Regions from separate parts of the Pedococcus sp. P2_D7 genome, predicted to be linked through region 2. Evidence: riboswitches for the same ligand, from Rfam matches in the RefSeq annotation. Region 2 holds a riboswitch; each other region holds the start of a gene.
The links. A riboswitch is a leader RNA that binds a small molecule or an ion and turns the genes downstream of it on or off. The one in region 2 is predicted to bind S-adenosylmethionine.

Region 1 (5,390 bases), on a different contig from region 2:
CCGCGGGTTCGCCGAGGACGACGAGATCTTCAGCCAGGTGCGCCCCAAGATCGAGCAGGCGCTGGCGGAGGCCACCGGAAACGGGGTCACCGACTCCCACCAGCTCGAGCAGGTCATGCGCCGGGCCATCGGCGGCTGGGTGGGCGGCAAGATCCGTCGCCGCCCGATGATCATCCCGGTCGTCATCCAGGCCTGACCTGTGCTGGGTCCGCCCGACAAGGTTGCGCTCCACCCGAGAACCGTTCCCGGGTGAAGCGCCCCTTTATCGGGTAACCCGATAAAGGGGTGGCGGGTGGGGTGCGAGCTGTCGGCCGGGGTATGCCGCGGGTCGGCTACCAGGGGCGGGCGACGTCCAGGGCGCGCGGGTCGTTGACCGGCGCCCAGCCCTGCGGACCCTCGACGTACTCGGCCCGCGGGCCGTGCTCGGCGAGCTCGGCCACGGCGGCGAGCAGCCGGTCGACGTGCTCGGCCGTCGTGGCCAGCCCGACACTGGCGCGGACCGCGGTCGTCGACGCCGCGGCATACGGGTCGTCGAGCAGGGCGTCGACGCACAGGTGCGCGCAGAACTTGCCGTCCCGGACGCCGATCCCGTGCTCGGCCGACAGGGCGGCGGAGACGAGCGAGGACTCCACGCCGTCGACGGTGAAGGTCGCGACGGCCACGCGCTCGTGGTCGGGGCTGAAGAGGGAGTAGGTCTCGACGCCGTCGATGGCGGCCAGGCCGTCGAGCAGCCGGCGCCCGAGGGCCGCCTCGTGGGCCTCGATCGCCTCGGCGTGGGAGCGCAGGCTGTGGCAGGCCGCGGCGAGGGCGACGGCGCCGATGACGTTCGGGCTGCCGGCCTCGTGGCGGGCCGCGCCGTCCTGCCACACGACCCCGCGGGTGGTGACTGCCTTGGTGGCCCCGCCCCCGGCGAGGTACGGCGCGGCCGCGTCGAGCCAGTCGACCCGTCCGGCCAGCACCCCGGCGCCGAACGGCGCGTAGAGCTTGTGACCCGACAGCACCACGTAGTCGACCCCGAGGTCGTCGAGGTCGACCGGGCGGTGCGGTGCGTACTGCGCTGCGTCGAGGACGACGCGGGCACCGCCCCGACGCGCGATCGCCGCGAGCTCGCGGATCGGCCAGATCTCGCCGGTGACGTTGGAGGCGCCGGCGAGCACGACCAGCTTGTGGCGGCCCGGGTGCTCACGCAGCGCCGTCCGCAGCAGCACCGCGGCGTCACCGACGCTGCCGGGCACCGGGAGGCGGTGGGTCCGACGGGGTGACCACGGCAGGAGGGCCGCGTGGTGCTCGGTCTCGAAGACGAACACCTGGGTGTCGCGGGGGAGGCAACGGGCCAGCAGGTTGAAGGAGTCGGTGCTGTTGCGGGTGAAGACGACCTCGTCGCCCTCGCGCGCCCCGACGAACGCGCGCACCTCGGCCCGGGCCTGCTCGTACCAGGAGGAGGTCACGCGGGAGGCCCAGCCGTTGCCGCGGTGCACCGAGGAGTACGTGCGCAGCGCGCTGTCGACGGCGGCCTTGACGCTCACCAGGGCCGGGGTCGAGGCGGCGTGGTCGAAGTTGGCGTAGTCGACCGTGCCCTCGAGGGTCGGCACGGGCAGCGACTCGGAGACCACGGCAGGAAGCGGTCCGACCTCGCCCCAGGTGTGCGCGTCCGGGACGGGGCGCAGGTGGGTGCGGGCGTGGGCGAGGGGCGCGCTCCGGCGGAAGGCGGGTGGGGGGGTGCTCGCGATCGACATGGGGAGTGCTCCTGGTCCGGGTGGGACCCGAACGTGCTCCCGGGTCCGCGCTTGCCGGCTGCGGGTGCAGACGGCCCGGTCGTCACCCGGAGCACCCCACCGCGGAGGAGGGTTGCTGGTCAGCAAGCCGGGGCTTCGCGCTGACACTCATGACCTGGTGTCGAGAGTAGGGCGTCGAGCACGGGGCGATCCAGCCCGTGGGCGGAGCTTCCCGTCATCTGAGACGTGGACCGCGAGGACTCGAGGGGTCTGCGACGTGGCCTGGCGGGGGGTCGGCAGAGCCGGGTCCCGCGACCGGTTCCCCCTCGATGCGCGCCTGCGCCGACGACCACTGCTGGTCGTCGGCGCAGGCCCCGCCAGACGCAAGGCCGAGCGTGTCACCTGGGGTCGCCTCTTGGTAAGGGGAAAGGGGCTCGGGCGACCCAATCGCGACCAGATGTCGACCGTTCGGATGAGGGACGGTGGGGGCAGATTGCCCCCCGGTGATACGCGTGTGACGCGTGTTTCCGGTGTGACCTTCGCGTAGCCTGCGGAGCATGGCGACACGTCCGTCCACCTCAGCACGATCAGCAGCAGGGTCGCGCTCGTCCGGGAGCCGGGGCACCGCAACACGCCCCGCCAACCGCAAGAGCAGCACACCCCGCAAGACCTCCGCCCGTGGCAAGACCAAGGGGGGAGGGCTGCCGCTGCCCCTTCGCGCGGTCCGGGGCACCTGGATGGGCATGGCGCACGTGGCCGGTGGCGCCGTGCGCCGGGTCGGCACCAGCGCCCGTGAGCTCGAGCCCGAGCACCGCCGTGACGGGCTCGGCTTCTTCCTCATCGGACTGTCGATCCTCGTGGCCGCCCGTGAGTGGTGGGCCTTCGACGGCGCCCTCGGTGACATCGTGCACGCCGTCGTCGCAGGCACCTTCGGAGTCGTGGCGTATGCCGTGCCACTCGCCCTGCTCTTCCTGGGCATCCGCTTCCTGCGCGCGCCGCAGGAGGACTCGGCCAACTCCCGCATCGGGGTGGGCCTGGGTGCCCTCGCGTTCGCGGCCTCCGGGTTGGCCCACGTCGCCGCGGGCATCCCGACCCCACCCCAGGGCGCCGAGGGCATGCGGGACGGTGGCGGGATCATCGGGTTCCTGGCCTCGAGCCCGCTCGAGGCCGCGGTGTCGGTCTACGGCACCGTGCCGATCCTGCTGATGCTGGGCTTCTTCGGCCTGCTGGTGATGACCGCGACCCCGGTGCACATGATCCCCACGCGCCTCTCCGACCTGCGCGACCACCTGCTCCACCGTGGCCACCCCGACGACGGCGCCGCGGCGCCCCTGGAGGTCGCCGAGGAGAAGCCGAAGCGTCGTCGCCGGGTCATCGACCCGGAGGGTCCGCTCGAGGGTGACGAGGCGTTCGAGCAGGCCGCCCTGGTGGCCCCCGACGGACGCCGGTTCCGTCCCGGCGAGAAGCGCCCCACCACTCCGGGAGTCCTTGCCCCGGAGTCGAGCACTGCAGCGAAGAGCCCCGTGATCGAGGTCAAGGCCGCCCTCGAGGCGCCGCCCACGACGCCGCTCCCGCAGCGTGTCGAGCAGCTCGCCCTCGCCGGCGACATCACCTACACGTTGCCCGACAACGCGATCCTCGAGCCCGGCTCGCCCCACAAGACCCGCAGCGCCGCCAACGACCGCGTCGTCGAGTCGCTCACCCAGGTCCTCGAGCAGTTCGACATCGACGCCCAGGTCACGGGCTTCAGCCGCGGCCCGACGGTCACCCGCTACGAGGTCGAGCTCGGCCGCGGCACGAAGGTGGAGCGCGTCACCGCGCTGTCCAAGAACATCGCGTATGCCGTCGCGTCGGCAGACGTGCGCATCCTCTCGCCGATCCCGGGCAAGTCCGCGATCGGCATCGAGATCCCCAACGCCGACCGCGAGAAGGTGAGCCTCGGCGACGTCCTGCGCAGCCAGGCCGCGCGCGGCAACGAGCACCCGATGGTCATGGGGGTGGGCAAGGACGTCGAGGGTGGCTACGTCATCGCCAACCTCGCCAAGATGCCCCACCTGCTGGTCGCGGGCGCCACCGGCGCCGGCAAGTCGAGCTTCGTGAACTCGATGATCACCTCGATCCTCATGCGGGCGACGCCCGACGAGGTGCGCATGGTCCTGGTGGACCCCAAGCGCGTCGAGCTCACGGCCTACGAGGGGATCCCGCACCTCATCACCCCGATCATTACGAACCCCAAGAAGGCGGCCGAGGCGCTGGCCTGGGTGGTCCGTGAGATGGACACCCGCTACGACGACCTCGCGCAGTTCGGGTTCAAGCACATCGACGACTTCAACAAGGCGGTCAAAGCCGGCAAGGTCAAGCCGCTGCCCGGGTCGGAGCGGACCATCCACCCTTACCCCTACCTGCTGGTCATCGTCGACGAGCTCGCCGACCTCATGATGGTCGCGCCGCGTGACGTGGAGGAGTCGATCGTCCGCATCACGCAGCTCGCGCGCGCCGCCGGCATCCACCTGGTGCTGGCCACGCAGCGACCCTCGGTCGACGTCGTCACCGGCCTGATCAAGGCCAACGTGCCGTCGCGGATGGCGTTCGCGACCTCCTCGCTCGCCGACAGCCGGGTCGTGCTCGACCAGCCCGGAGCCGAGAAGCTGATCGGCCAGGGTGACGCGCTCTTCCTGCCGATGGGTGCCTCCAAGACGATGCGCGTGCAGGGCGCCTGGGTCACCGAGTCGGAGATCCAGCAGGTGGTCAAGCACGTGACCGGCCAGCTCAAGCCCGACTACCGCGACGACGTCACCGTGGTCGCGGCCAAGAAGCAGGTGGACGACGACATCGGTGACGACCTCGAGCTGCTGCTGCAGGCCACCGAGCTGGTCGTGACGACGCAGTTCGGCTCGACGTCGATGCTCCAGCGCAAGCTGCGGGTCGGCTTCGCCAAGGCAGGACGGCTGATGGACCTGCTCGAGTCGCGGGGCGTGGTGGGTCCCTCCGAGGGCTCCAAGGCCCGCGACGTGCTGGTCAAGCTCGACGACCTGCCGATGACGCTCGCGCTGATGCGCGGCGACGTCGTGGCCGATCCGGAGCCGGTGTTCGACGTCGATGCGCTCTCGGGGTCGCCGTCCGGCACCCACGAGTCCGTCGAGCGCACCGACGAGGTCCGCACGGGGTATGCCGCCGAGCCGGACCCGCGCTACGCGAACGACCCGGTGGCCCGGGCCCACGACGGGCTCGACGAGGTCGAGGAGTCGACCGACGCGTGGGAGCTGACCGGCCGCGACTGAGCAACACCAGTTGGTGAGAAATGGGGCACGGGATGGAATGGATCCCGTGCCCCATGTCGTTGCGCAAGGGTGACTGCCGCCCCCGAGACGACCACTGCCCGCACTGCCCCCACGTCCGCCACTGCTGCGCCCGCCGCGCCGGTGGCGCCGACGGGGCGTTCCTACGTGCGGTTCGTCCTCGTCCTCGGTGCACTGATCGCCATCGGGCCACTGACGATCGACACCTACCTGCCCGCCCTGCCGTCCATCACGCGTGACCTCGCCGCGTCGGAGTCGGCCGTCCAGGGCACCCTCACGGGCATCCTGCTCGGCATGGGCCTGGGTCAGCTGCTCGTGGGTCCGCTGGCCGACGCCGTGGGCCGCCGGCGCCCGTTGATCGCCGGACTGGCGCTGC
Region 2 (5,390 bases):
GAGCACCCGTCCGGCACGGCCCTGCACACCGGGGCCGACAGCCCCGGCTGGGTGGAGCTGGCGTTCAAGAAGCCGGTGGACCTGCGTCGGGTGCGCCTGCGCAACGTCCCAGGAGCCACCGCGCGGCGGCTCAGGGGGGTCCGGGTGCTCGTCGAGGGCCCGGCCGGGTGGGTCGTCGTCTACGACCACCTCGCCCGGGTGGACCAGCTGCGCCAGACCCTCGCCGCGCCCGCCAGCAACGGCGCGTCGGCCGAGCTCAGCGCCTTGCTGCCCATCCTCGGCGACACCTTCGGCGGCTTCTACGAGGAGGCCCGCAAGGCCCTCGACGCCCTGACCGACGTGCCCGACCAGCAGCGCTCGGCCTTCCGCACCGTGGTCACGCACGCCCTCCTCGCCGACCGGGCGATGGAGTGGACGGTCCACGGCCCGCAGCGCTGCTTCCGCTTCTGGACCGAGCAGGAGAAGGTCCGCTACGTCGGGTCCGCGGTCGAGATCACCGACGCGCTGGCCTCCCTCACCCCGCACGTCTGCTTCGGGTTCGGGGCGGCGCTGTCCGTGGTCCGTGACGGTGCACTCATCCCCCACGACGACGACCTCGACATCATCATCGCCTTCGACCCTCACGAGGCGAGCACGCTGGCCGAGGGTCTCGCCCTGGTCGAGCAGCACCTGCGGCCCCTCGGGTTCACGGTGACGGGCAACTTCTCGGCGCACCGCCACGTGCGCAAGCCTGGCGCGAAGCACGTCGACGTCTTCGTCGGGCTCTTCGAGGGCGACGTCGTGTCCTGGTATCCGGGTGCCCGGGGCGCCCTCACCCGGGACATGATGTTCCCGGCCTCGAGCGCTCCCCTGATGGGAGTCACCTGCCCGTTGCCCCGCAACCCGCTCGTCTACCTCGAGCGGTTGTACGGCACCGGGTGGCGGCACCCCGACCCGAACTTCCGGCACACCTGGGACCGGTCGGCCTACGCCGACCTCGCCGGTGGCCGCAAACCTGCGACCACCGGCAGCTGAGGCGGACGCGGGTCAGGCTCCCTTCGCGGCGATGAAGCCCTGCTCGAGGTCGGCGATGATGTCGTCGATGTGCTCGATCCCCACGGCCAGCCGGACCAGCCCCGGGGTGACGCCGGCCTTGAGGCGGTCGCCGTCCGGACCCTGCGAGTGGGTCGTCGACGCCGGGTGGATCGCGAGCGACCGGACGTCACCGATGTTGGCGACGTGGCTGTGCAGCACCAGCGACTCGACGAACCGTCGACCCGCCTCGACCCCACCGGCGATCTCGAAGGCGAGCACGGCACCGGCCCCTCGTGGGGTGTACTTCTTCGCCTTGGCGTAGGACTCGTGGTCGGGCAGCGAGGCCCACACGACCTGCTCCACCTGCTCGTGCCCCTGGAGGTACGCCGCCACCTTGTGGGTGTTCTCGAGGTGCCGCTCGAGGCGCAGGCTCAAGGTCTCGATGCCCTGCGCGATGAGGAACGCGTTGAACGGCGAGATGGCCGGGCCGAGGTCGCGCAGCAGCTGCACCCGGGCCTTGAGGATGAAGGCCAGGTTCGCGCCCAAGGGGCTGCCGACGCCGAGGTCACGGGCGAAGACGAGCCCGTGGTAGCTCTCCTCGGGCGTGTTGTAGTTGGGGAACTTCTCCGGGTCTGCACCGAAGTCGAAGGTGCCGCCGTCGACGATCACGCCGGCGATCGAGGTGCCGTGGCCGCCGAGGTACTTGGTGGCGGAGTGCAGGACGATGTCGGCTCCCCACTCCAGGGGCCGGATGAGGAACGGGGTGGCGATCGTGTTGTCGACGACGAGCGGGACGCCGGCCTCGTGGGCCGCGGCCGCCACGGCCTCGATGTCGAGCACCTCCGACTTGGGGTTCGAGATGGTCTCGCCGAAGAACAGCTTGGTGTTGGGCTGGACCGCCGCCTTCCACGACGCGATGTCGTTGGGGTCCTCGACGAAGGTCACCGTGATCCCGAACTTGGGCAGCGTGTGCTTCAGCAGGTTGAACGTCCCGCCGTAGAGGCTGGGGCTGGCCACGATGTGGTCGCCCGCCTCCGCGATGTTGAGGATCGCGAGGGTCTCGGCGGCTTGGCCCGAGGCGACGAGGAGCGCGCCGACGCCACCCTCGAGCGAGGCGACGCGCTGTTCGACCGCATCCTGCGTCGGGTTCATGATGCGGGTGTAGATGTTGCCGAACTCCTTGAGCGCGAACAGGTTCGCCGCGTGCTCGGTGTCCTTGAAGACGTACGACGTGGTCTGGTAGATCGGCAGGGCGCGGGCGCCCGTGGCGGCGTCCGGCTCCTGTCCGACGTGGACCTGGCGGGTCTCGAACGACCAGTTGGTGGAGCTCATCTCAGGTTCCTTCACTCTCGTGTGCCGCGGTGCGGCGTCGGGGCCCGTATGCCGGTGGGTCCCGATCGAGAGTGGCTGATCGAGCTGCTGGTGCCACCTCCACGGAGGGTGCACCGGCGACACCGCCGGAGACGGTGCGGGACACGTGGTGGTCTCCCGCGCTTGCGGCCGGCAACCGGTGCCGTCCGCCAGGTCTTCACCCGGGGCACCCCACCGCGGAGGAGGGTTGCCGGCCAGCGAGCCGGGGCTTGTCGCTGACACTCATGACCTACTCGGAGGGTACGCCGCGGCGGTGAGCGCCCGGCATACCCATCTCTCATCGCGGACGAGGTGGGACTCACCGGCCAGGGGTGCCGGAGCGCGCGTCACGCAGCCGCTTGGCCTCGCTCTCCTCTCGGTCGATGAGGTGGTCGCGCAGCACCCCTGCCGCCCGACCACCGGAGGACGCCGCCTCGGCACTCAAACCGGTCACCAGCATGGTGCGGGAGCGCGCCGGGTCGCGGGTGGCGAGCGCGAGGTCGTCGAACCACTTGACCCGGGCTGCGTGCTTGGCGCGCCCGACCACCTGCTCGGTGAGCCAGTGGGCGGTGGCCGCGGGAGAGCCCGCCCGGGAGAGGGCACGGGTCGGCCGGAACGGGCGCAGCGGGCGCTTGACCTCGGTGCGGCCCAGCTGTCGGAGCTCCGCGGCGGTCGCGAGCCGCAACCGCTCGCCGACGTCGTAGCGCAGCAGCCGGCGCTCGGTGCGGGTGGCGGCGGCCCGGGCTGCGGGGTTGGTCGCGAGCGCACCCCGCTTGAGGACGGTGGACGCCCGCCCGGTGGCCATCGCGCCCGCGGAGAGGCCGATCGACGTCCAGTCGCCGTCACCGTAGGCGACCTTCACCGACGCGTCGGCGAGCAGCTTGGTCGCGCCGGCGACCCCGGCGACCACGCCGAACGCCTTGGTGGGAGGGGTGGGCAGGAGCGCGATCGACCCGGCCACGTCTTCGACCCCACCGGCTGCCCGGCTGAGGCCGGTCAGGGTGTCGTAGGCGCGCGAGTCGGCAAGACCGTCCTCGACGAGCCGGTGGAGCACCGCGGCGCACTGGCGGTCGGCCTCGAGGAACTGGCGCCAGGCCGCGGCGTGCCGGCGTTCGGCGTCCTGCGCCCGCTCCAGCTCGGCGACCTCCCGGCAGTGCAGCGCCACGGCGGTGGCGCGCTGTGCGGGGTCGGCGGACTGCTCGGCCTCGACCCGGGCGGTGCCGAGCGCCACCGCCCGCGGGTAGGCGATCGTGTGCTCGGTCACGGCTGCGCCGACCACCTGCTGGGCGTGTTCGAGCGCGGCAGCCAACGGACGGAGGGCGGCAGCGGAGACGCCGTGGCGGCGTCCCACCGAGACCAGCAGGGAGGCGGCGGCCTGTGCGCGCGCGGCGAAGGCCTCTCCGGCCGGGCTCTCCCAGGCGACGTCGGGACCGGCCAGCCCGCGCAGGACCTCGGCGCGGGTCAGGAGCAGCTCGCTCTGCACCTGCAGCCGGTCGGCCAGCGCCCGCACGGTCGCAGGATCGCCGTTCAGCGGCCGCAGGACGGTCATCGGGGAGCGGCCGGCTCGAGCCACCCGCCGACCTCGAGGTCCACCACGGCGTAGAGCCGTCCGGCGTTGGTCACGCGGCCGGCCAGGTCGTCCAGCTCGCGACCGAGCAGCTGCCGCTGGTGCTCGAAGTCCCCGAGCACCGACGCGAGCGCCCCCGCGGTGTCGCCGGGACCGAGCGCCCAGGCCTGCTCGGCGGCGCTGGTCGCCTGCCACTGCAGGTCTGCGGCGACCTCGGTGAGGGAGCGGCCGAACGCGACGAGGATCTCGGGGTCCACCTCGATGCTGGTCATCCACCGAGGGTAGGCGGGCGTCGAGAGCCGCCCGTCAAGTTGTCCACAGGCCACTCGGCCACCCTGAGGGGCGGTCGCGCGGGCGTCAGGGAGGCATGTTGGGATGGGCCCATGACCATCACCGGCGACTACGCAGCCAGCCCCACCAAGTGGGTCCGCACCCAGGTCGAGAAGATCGAGGCGGCGGGCACCACCCGGGCCGTCGACATCCAGGGGCGCCCGGTGGTGCTGCTCACGATGGTGGGCGTCTCCGGCAAGGTCCGCAAGGTGCCGCTCATGCGGGTCGAGCACGACGGCGTGTATGCCGCGGTGGCCAGCCAGGCCGGCGCTCCCGAGCACCCGAAGTGGTACGCCAACATCCGCAAGAACCCGGTGCTCGACGTCCAGGACGACGACCGCACCTGGACCGTCCGCGCCCGTGAGCTCGAGGGGGCCGAGCGGGACGAGTGGTGGCCGCGGTGCGTCCAGGCGTTCCCGCCCTACGCCGACTACCAGGTCAAGACCGACCGGCTCATCCCGGTGTTCGTGCTGGAGCCGGTCGAGGCCTAGCGGGCTGCTACACCGTGCTGCTACACCGTGCTGCGGGATCGCGCGGTGTGCCGCAGCCAGAGCAGTCCGAGCACCGGTAGGACGAGCGGCACGAACCCGTAGCCCGAGCCGAAGTGCGACCACACCGTCTTGTCGGGGAAGGCGTCCCTGTCGAGGTAGGACGCCAGCCCCACCACCAGCACGCCGACCAGCTCGACGCTGATGGCGACCAGCGCCACCCGGCGTGAGGTGCGGTCTTCCCGGGCGAGCGCCACCGTCGCCACGACGTAGATGACCGCGGCCAGCGCCGACAAGAGGTAGGCCAGTGGTGCGCGGGAGAAGTACTCGGTGATCTGGAGCACCGACCGGCCGGTGGCGGCCAGGGCGAGGAGGCCGTAGACGGCCACCAGCACCACCCCTGGCCCCGAGCGGGTGGGGCGAGGGGTCTGTGCCTCGGTCTGCTGGTCAGCCACCGAGGTTCCAGATCTGCTGGAGCCGCGCGGTCATCACGGCGACCGCGAACGCCCCGACGGCGACGACCCCCATGGCCCAGCGAGTCTTCTCCTTGAGCGCGAGGAAGACCGCCGCTGGAGGCACGAAGGGCAGCGTGATCGCGTAGGCCGCGAAGGTGGCCTGTTCCGCACTGTCGCCGGGGACGC
Region 3 (5,390 bases), on a different contig from region 2:
CACGTACTGCCCGCCGTTGAAGGCGCCGAAGAGGGCGTAGTCGCTGAAGAGCGAGCGCAGCCCACCCGTGGCGATGGCGTGGTCCTGGAGCACCCCGGAGAGCGTGCCCACGTCGACCTGCCCGCGACGGACGGCCAGCTCGGTGTCGTTCGGCGGCAGCGGCACGAGCTGGACGCGGTCGATCTCCTGTGGCGTCAGCCCGTTCTTCTTGAGGTACGTGTCGATCACGGCCTCGGCGTGCGCGCCGAGGGTGTTGACCGCGATCTTCTTGCCGATCAGGTCCCGCGGGGTCCGGATCGGGCTGTCCTCCTTGACGTAGAAGCCGTTGAAGGACTTGGCGTCCTCGCCGTAGTAGTTGACGACTGCCTTGACCGGCGCACCGGCCTTGATCAGCTTGACCACCGCACCGGAGAAGGCGCCGCCCACGTCGGTCTGGCCGGTGGCCGCCGACTGGATGTCCTGGGGACCGCTGGTCGTGTTGCCGACCCACTTGAGCTTCACCGTCGGGAAGTACCCGAGGTCGGCCGCGAGCTCCGGCAGCCCGACCAGGTTGGCCGAGCCCTGGTAGCGGATCGTCACCGGCCCCTTGACGTCCGTGCTGGCCTCGCTCGAGGGGAGGGCGCAACCGCCGACGAGGCCGAGGGGGAGCAGCGTGGATACCGCCGCCACGAGGGGACGACGCCGTGATGGACGAGTCGTGGCGCGCATCAGGCCACCGCCTCACGCGGCTCGGCACCCGCGGCCACGAGCGAACGGCCCGCGACCGTGTCGAGGAAGACGGCGGTCACCTCGCGAAGAGGACGGTGGGCCACCTCGTCGATGAGCACCTCTCCGCCCTCCACCAAGGTGATGTGGTCCGCGAGGACAAACCAGCCGGGGGTGATGCTGCTCGGAGCGAGGCTGGCCAGCACCGGGCGCAGGGCGTAGTCGACGACGAGCACATGAGCCGGGGTGCCGCCGGTCGCCACGGGCAGGACGACCTTGCCGCGCAGGGCGAACTGCGGGAGGAGGTCGAGGAAGGTCTTGAGCAGACCACCGTAGGCCGCCTTGTAGACCGGGGTCGAGACCACGACTGCGTCGGCGGCCTCGAGGGCCGCGACTGCCCGGGCGATGTCAGGGTCGTGGGCGTTGCCGCGAAGGAGCGGCTCGGCAGGCAGGTCACGCAGGACGACTGGGACCACGACGTGGCCGGCTCGCTGCAGCTGGCGGGCGATGTCAGCGAGGACGGCATCGGTCTTGGACGTTCGGTTGGGACTGCTGGAGATGGTGGCTATGACAGCCATGGGAAAGTCCTTTCGGGCATGGGGCATCACCGGGTCCGCCACAGGGGGCAGAACCGTCGTGGGAGAAGGGGATTCGTCAGGGACCGTCGTCAGGATGTGACGGCGGACAGACGAGCGGAGCTAGCGCGTTAGCGGTGACAGAGCGCGCTGGAGACCCTGAGCAGGTCGACGTGCCTGCGCAGGACACGGTGGCACGAGCGATCGGCTCGGTGCCTGGATCCGTTGTCCTTCATGGGTTTCCGTCCTCGTGGAGGCCCGAGAGCCTCGCGCTTGCGACAGTCGTGCGACTGTCGCCAGGTCCTCACCCGGAGCACCCCGCCGCGAGTGGGAGGGTTGCCGTCCAGCAAGCCGGGGCTGTGCGCTGGAACTCGTGACCTGGGATGAACGTAGCCCTTCGCCTATTACCTATCAAATAAGTAGGATATTGCTCTCGCATGTTGGGACGGAGAAGGGCGCCCACGCACGAAATCCCGTGCGTGGACGCCCTTTTCAGGCCTCGCTGAGCTCAGTCGGTGCTGACCTCGATGGCGATCTTGCCGCGCACGTGACCGGTCTGGCTCAGCTCGAACGCCTTGGTCGCGTCGGCCAGCTGGAACACCTCCGCCACGGGCACGGTCAGCTTGCCGTCGTCGGCGAGGTCGCCCAGAGCGGTCAGGTCCTCCGCGTTGGGACGCACCCAGGCAGAGATGCCACCGGCCTCGGCCACCGTCCCGTCGGCGATGGACCCGTGTCGGCCACCGTCCTTGAGGACCGCGCGAGTGGTCTCCAGCACGCCACCGACGAAGTCGGCCACGACGTCGACGCCGTCGGGCGCGAGCTCGCGCACGCGCTCGGCCAGCCCCTCGGCATACGACACCGGCTCGACACCCAGCCCGCGCAAGAACTCGTGGTTGCCCTCGGAGGCGGTGCCGATCACGCGCGCGCCGAGCGCACGGGCGATCTGCACGGCGAGGAGCCCGACGCCGCCGGCGGCGGCGTGGACCAGCACGGTCTCGCCTTCCTTGAGGCCCAACCGCGCCAGCAGCTGGTATGCCGTGAGGCCGGCGAGCGGGAGGCCGGCGGCCTGGTGCCAGTCCAGCGATTTCGGCTTGCGAGCGACGGTGCGCACGGGTGCGGTGACGAGCTCGGCGAACGTGCCGCCCTGCACCCAGTCCTTGCGGGCGTAGGCGATCACCTCGTCGCCGACCGACCACTCGGGGGTGTCGAGACCGACGGCCTCGACCACTCCGGCGACGTCCCAGCCCGGGATCGCGGGGAAGCCCACCACCATCAGTCCGTCGAGGTAGCCCTTGGCCACCTTCCAGTCAACGGGGTTCACACTCGCGCTGCGGACGCGGATCAGCACCTCACCCGGACCGACCTTGGGGTCGGCCACATCGGTGAGCTGGAGGGTGTCGGGGTCGCCGTACCCGGCGTAGGTGATTGCCTTCATGCCCAGCGCAACTTCGTTGCACACGCGGCTATTCCGCTGGTGCACTCCGGTGTGAGTTAGCCCTCTCGATCGGCTATGATCCTGCAGTCGCGACGGTCACCCGGGCTTCGGCACGAGGCCGCCGCGATCGCATGTCCGCCGCCACGGACGTGCGATACGGCCAGGTAGCTCAGTTGGTACGAGCGTCCGACTGAAAATCGGAAGGTCGGCGGTTCGACCCCGCCCCTGGCCACCCTCCAGAAGCCGCAGGTCAGCAGCACGCTGAACTGCGGCTTCGCCGTTCCCGGAGCGTGTGACGCCGGCAACGCCGGGTCGGGTTCGTTCGCGCGATGAGGGCCGGTGCCGACGATCCGAGTGTTCGAGTGGGTTTCCACAGCCCGATGCACCAAACTCGCTGTGTGCAGGATCCACAGCTCGGCCACCTCGGCGCCCGTACCGGCGACCGCCGAGACCTCCGCGACGCCAGCAGCCACGGCGACCTCAGCCGCTGGCTCGTCGACGCGTCGCCGGACGGCCTCTGGGTGTTCGACAACGAGGGCCACACGGTGCTGGCCAACCCGCGCATGGCGCAGATGCTCGGTCGCGCCCCCGAGGAGATGCCGGGGCTGTCGGTCTTCGAGACCCTCGACGAGGAGGGCCAGGCACAGTTCGAGCACCACCTGAAGGACCTGGAGACCAGCCGCGAGAGTGGCAGCAACCTCGAGTGCAGCCTGCTGCGCAAGGACGGCGAGCGCTTCTGGGCCCTCGTCAGCCACACGCCCATCAACGACGACGACGGCCACCACGTCGGGTGGCTGCACCGGGTCACGGAGTACAGCCACCAGCGGCGCCTCATCGACACCCTCCAGCGCCGCGAGACCCAGCTCGCCGAGGCCCAGCGGATCGCCAAGATCGGTAGCTGGGAATGGGACGTCGTGAACGACGTCGTGACCTGGTCCGACGAGCTCTACCGGATCTACGGCGTCATCCCGGACGAGGGTTTCGTCCCCAACTACCAAGGTTTTCTCGACCGGATGCACCCCGACGACCGCGACGTCGCCGCCCAGGCCGTGCAACACGCCTTGGAGGGCAACCGCGAGTTCGAGTTCGACGCCCGGATCTTCAAGGGAGACGGCTCGATCGCGTGGATCCGTGGCCGGGGCCAGGTCGGCACCGACGACACCGGCGCGATCGTCCGCATGGGCGGCACGTCGCAGGATGTCACGGACACCAAGGACGCCGAGCAGGCCCTGGCCCTGCTGACCGCGATGGCCACGGCCGCCAACGAGGCCACCACGCTCGCCGAGGTCATCCCCCAGATCATGGACCTCGTGACGACCCACACCGGGTGGCAGTCGGTGGCCGCCTGGGTGGTGGACTCCGACGACAACCTGGTCCCGGTGCCCGCGGACACCCGCCCCGTGCCGGACGAGGACCTGGTGGAGGCCCAACGGCTCGCCCACGAGGCGGTCAGCAGCCGATCGCCGCACGCCTCGCTCACGACCGAGGGCACCAGCCTGGTCGCGGCACCCGTGGTCGCCGAAGGACGGGCCGCCTGCGTCATCGTCATGGACACCCGGGCCAACACTCCCCCTACCGAGACCGACGGCCTCACCGTCGCCCGGGCGACCTCGATCTTCGCGCGGGTCGCGGAGCGCGAGCTCGCGGCCGAGAAGCTCCGTCAGGCACGCGACAACGCGGAGAGCGCGTCGCTCGCAAAGTCCGAGTTCCTCGCGACGATGAGCCACGAGATCCGCACGCCCCTCAACGGCGTGATCGGCCTGTCCGAGCTCCTGGGGCGCACCGAGCTGACCGCCCACCAGCGCCGGCTCGCCGACGGGATCGACGGCGCCGGTCGCGCCCTACTCGCGCTCGTCAACGACATCCTCGACCTGTCCAAGATCGAGGCTGGGCGACTCGAGCTCGAGGCGGTCGACTTCGACCCCCGCGCCATCGTCGAGCAGAGCACCACGCTGATGGCCGAGCGCGCCCGCGCCAAGGACCTCGAGCTCGCCGTGACCTGCCTGCCCGACGTGCCGCGCGCTGTCTGTGGCGACCCCGTGCGCTTCGGCCAGGTCATCTCCAACCTCACCTCCAACGCCGTGAAGTTCACCTCCAGCGGTGAGGTCGTCGTGCGGGCCAGCGTGGAGTCCACCCACGACGACGGCAGCACGGTCATCCGGGTGGAGGTCAGCGACACCGGCAGCGGCATGAGCCCCGAGGTCAAGGACCGGCTGTTCACCGCCTTCTCCCAGGGCGACAACTCCACGACCCGCGAGTACGGCGGCACCGGCCTGGGACTGGCCATCAGCCGCCAGATCGTCGAGCAGATGGACGGCGAGATCGGGGTCAACAGCGAGACCGGCTACGGCAGCACCTTCTGGTTCACCGCCCGCTTCGAGCCGGCCCAGGAGCGAGAGGACGAGCGGCCGCCGCTGCCCGACGTGGCAGGACTGCGGGTCCTGGTCGTCGACGACAACGAGACCAACCGCTTCATCCTCGAGGAGCAGCTGGCGGGGTGGTCCATCGAGGCCGCCATCGCCTCCTCCGGCGTCGAGGGCCTGGGCCTGCTCGACGACGCCCACCGTCGCAACGTGCCGTTCGACATCGTGCTGCTCGACTACGTCATGCCCGGCGTCAACGGCGAGCAGTTCGCCCGGATGGTGCGCGGAGACGGCCGCTTCGCCGACACCCGC

Region 1: another riboswitch for S-adenosylmethionine. It lies ahead of AC1DWJ_RS14505 (aminotransferase class V-fold PLP-dependent enzyme); the one in region 2 lies ahead of AC1DWJ_RS18370 (bifunctional o-acetylhomoserine/o-acetylserine sulfhydrylase).
Region 3: another riboswitch for S-adenosylmethionine. It lies ahead of ssuE (NADPH-dependent FMN reductase); the one in region 2 lies ahead of AC1DWJ_RS18370 (bifunctional o-acetylhomoserine/o-acetylserine sulfhydrylase).

What each region holds. Positions count from the first base shown of each region.
Region 1 is NZ_JBFUEH010000005.1:439,858-445,247, forward strand. Features, by position in the region: gene AC1DWJ_RS14500 (ribonuclease J) at 1-196, shown strand, start outside; gene AC1DWJ_RS14505 (aminotransferase class V-fold PLP-dependent enzyme) at 333-1,736, opposite strand; SAM riboswitch class IV at 1,779-1,891, opposite strand; gene AC1DWJ_RS14510 (FtsK/SpoIIIE family DNA translocase) at 2,273-4,996, shown strand; gene AC1DWJ_RS14515 (multidrug effflux MFS transporter) at 5,066-5,390, shown strand, end outside.
Region 2 is NZ_JBFUEH010000008.1:130,324-135,713, reverse strand. Features, by position in the region: gene AC1DWJ_RS18375 (hypothetical protein) at 1-1,014, shown strand, start outside; gene AC1DWJ_RS18370 (bifunctional o-acetylhomoserine/o-acetylserine sulfhydrylase) at 1,027-2,346, opposite strand; SAM riboswitch class IV at 2,500-2,615, opposite strand; gene AC1DWJ_RS18365 (hypothetical protein) at 2,684-3,913, opposite strand; gene AC1DWJ_RS18360 (hypothetical protein) at 3,910-4,203, opposite strand; gene AC1DWJ_RS18355 (nitroreductase family deazaflavin-dependent oxidoreductase) at 4,315-4,752, shown strand; gene AC1DWJ_RS18350 (hypothetical protein) at 4,773-5,204, opposite strand; gene AC1DWJ_RS18345 (hypothetical protein) at 5,197-5,390, opposite strand, start outside.
Region 3 is NZ_JBFUEH010000007.1:188,184-193,573, reverse strand. Features, by position in the region: gene AC1DWJ_RS17600 (ABC transporter substrate-binding protein) at 1-708, opposite strand, end outside; gene ssuE (NADPH-dependent FMN reductase) at 708-1,283, opposite strand; SAM riboswitch class IV at 1,545-1,659, opposite strand; gene AC1DWJ_RS17590 (NADP-dependent oxidoreductase) at 1,789-2,715, opposite strand; tRNA gene AC1DWJ_RS17585 (tRNA-Phe) at 2,874-2,947, shown strand; gene AC1DWJ_RS17580 (response regulator) at 3,114-5,390, shown strand, end outside.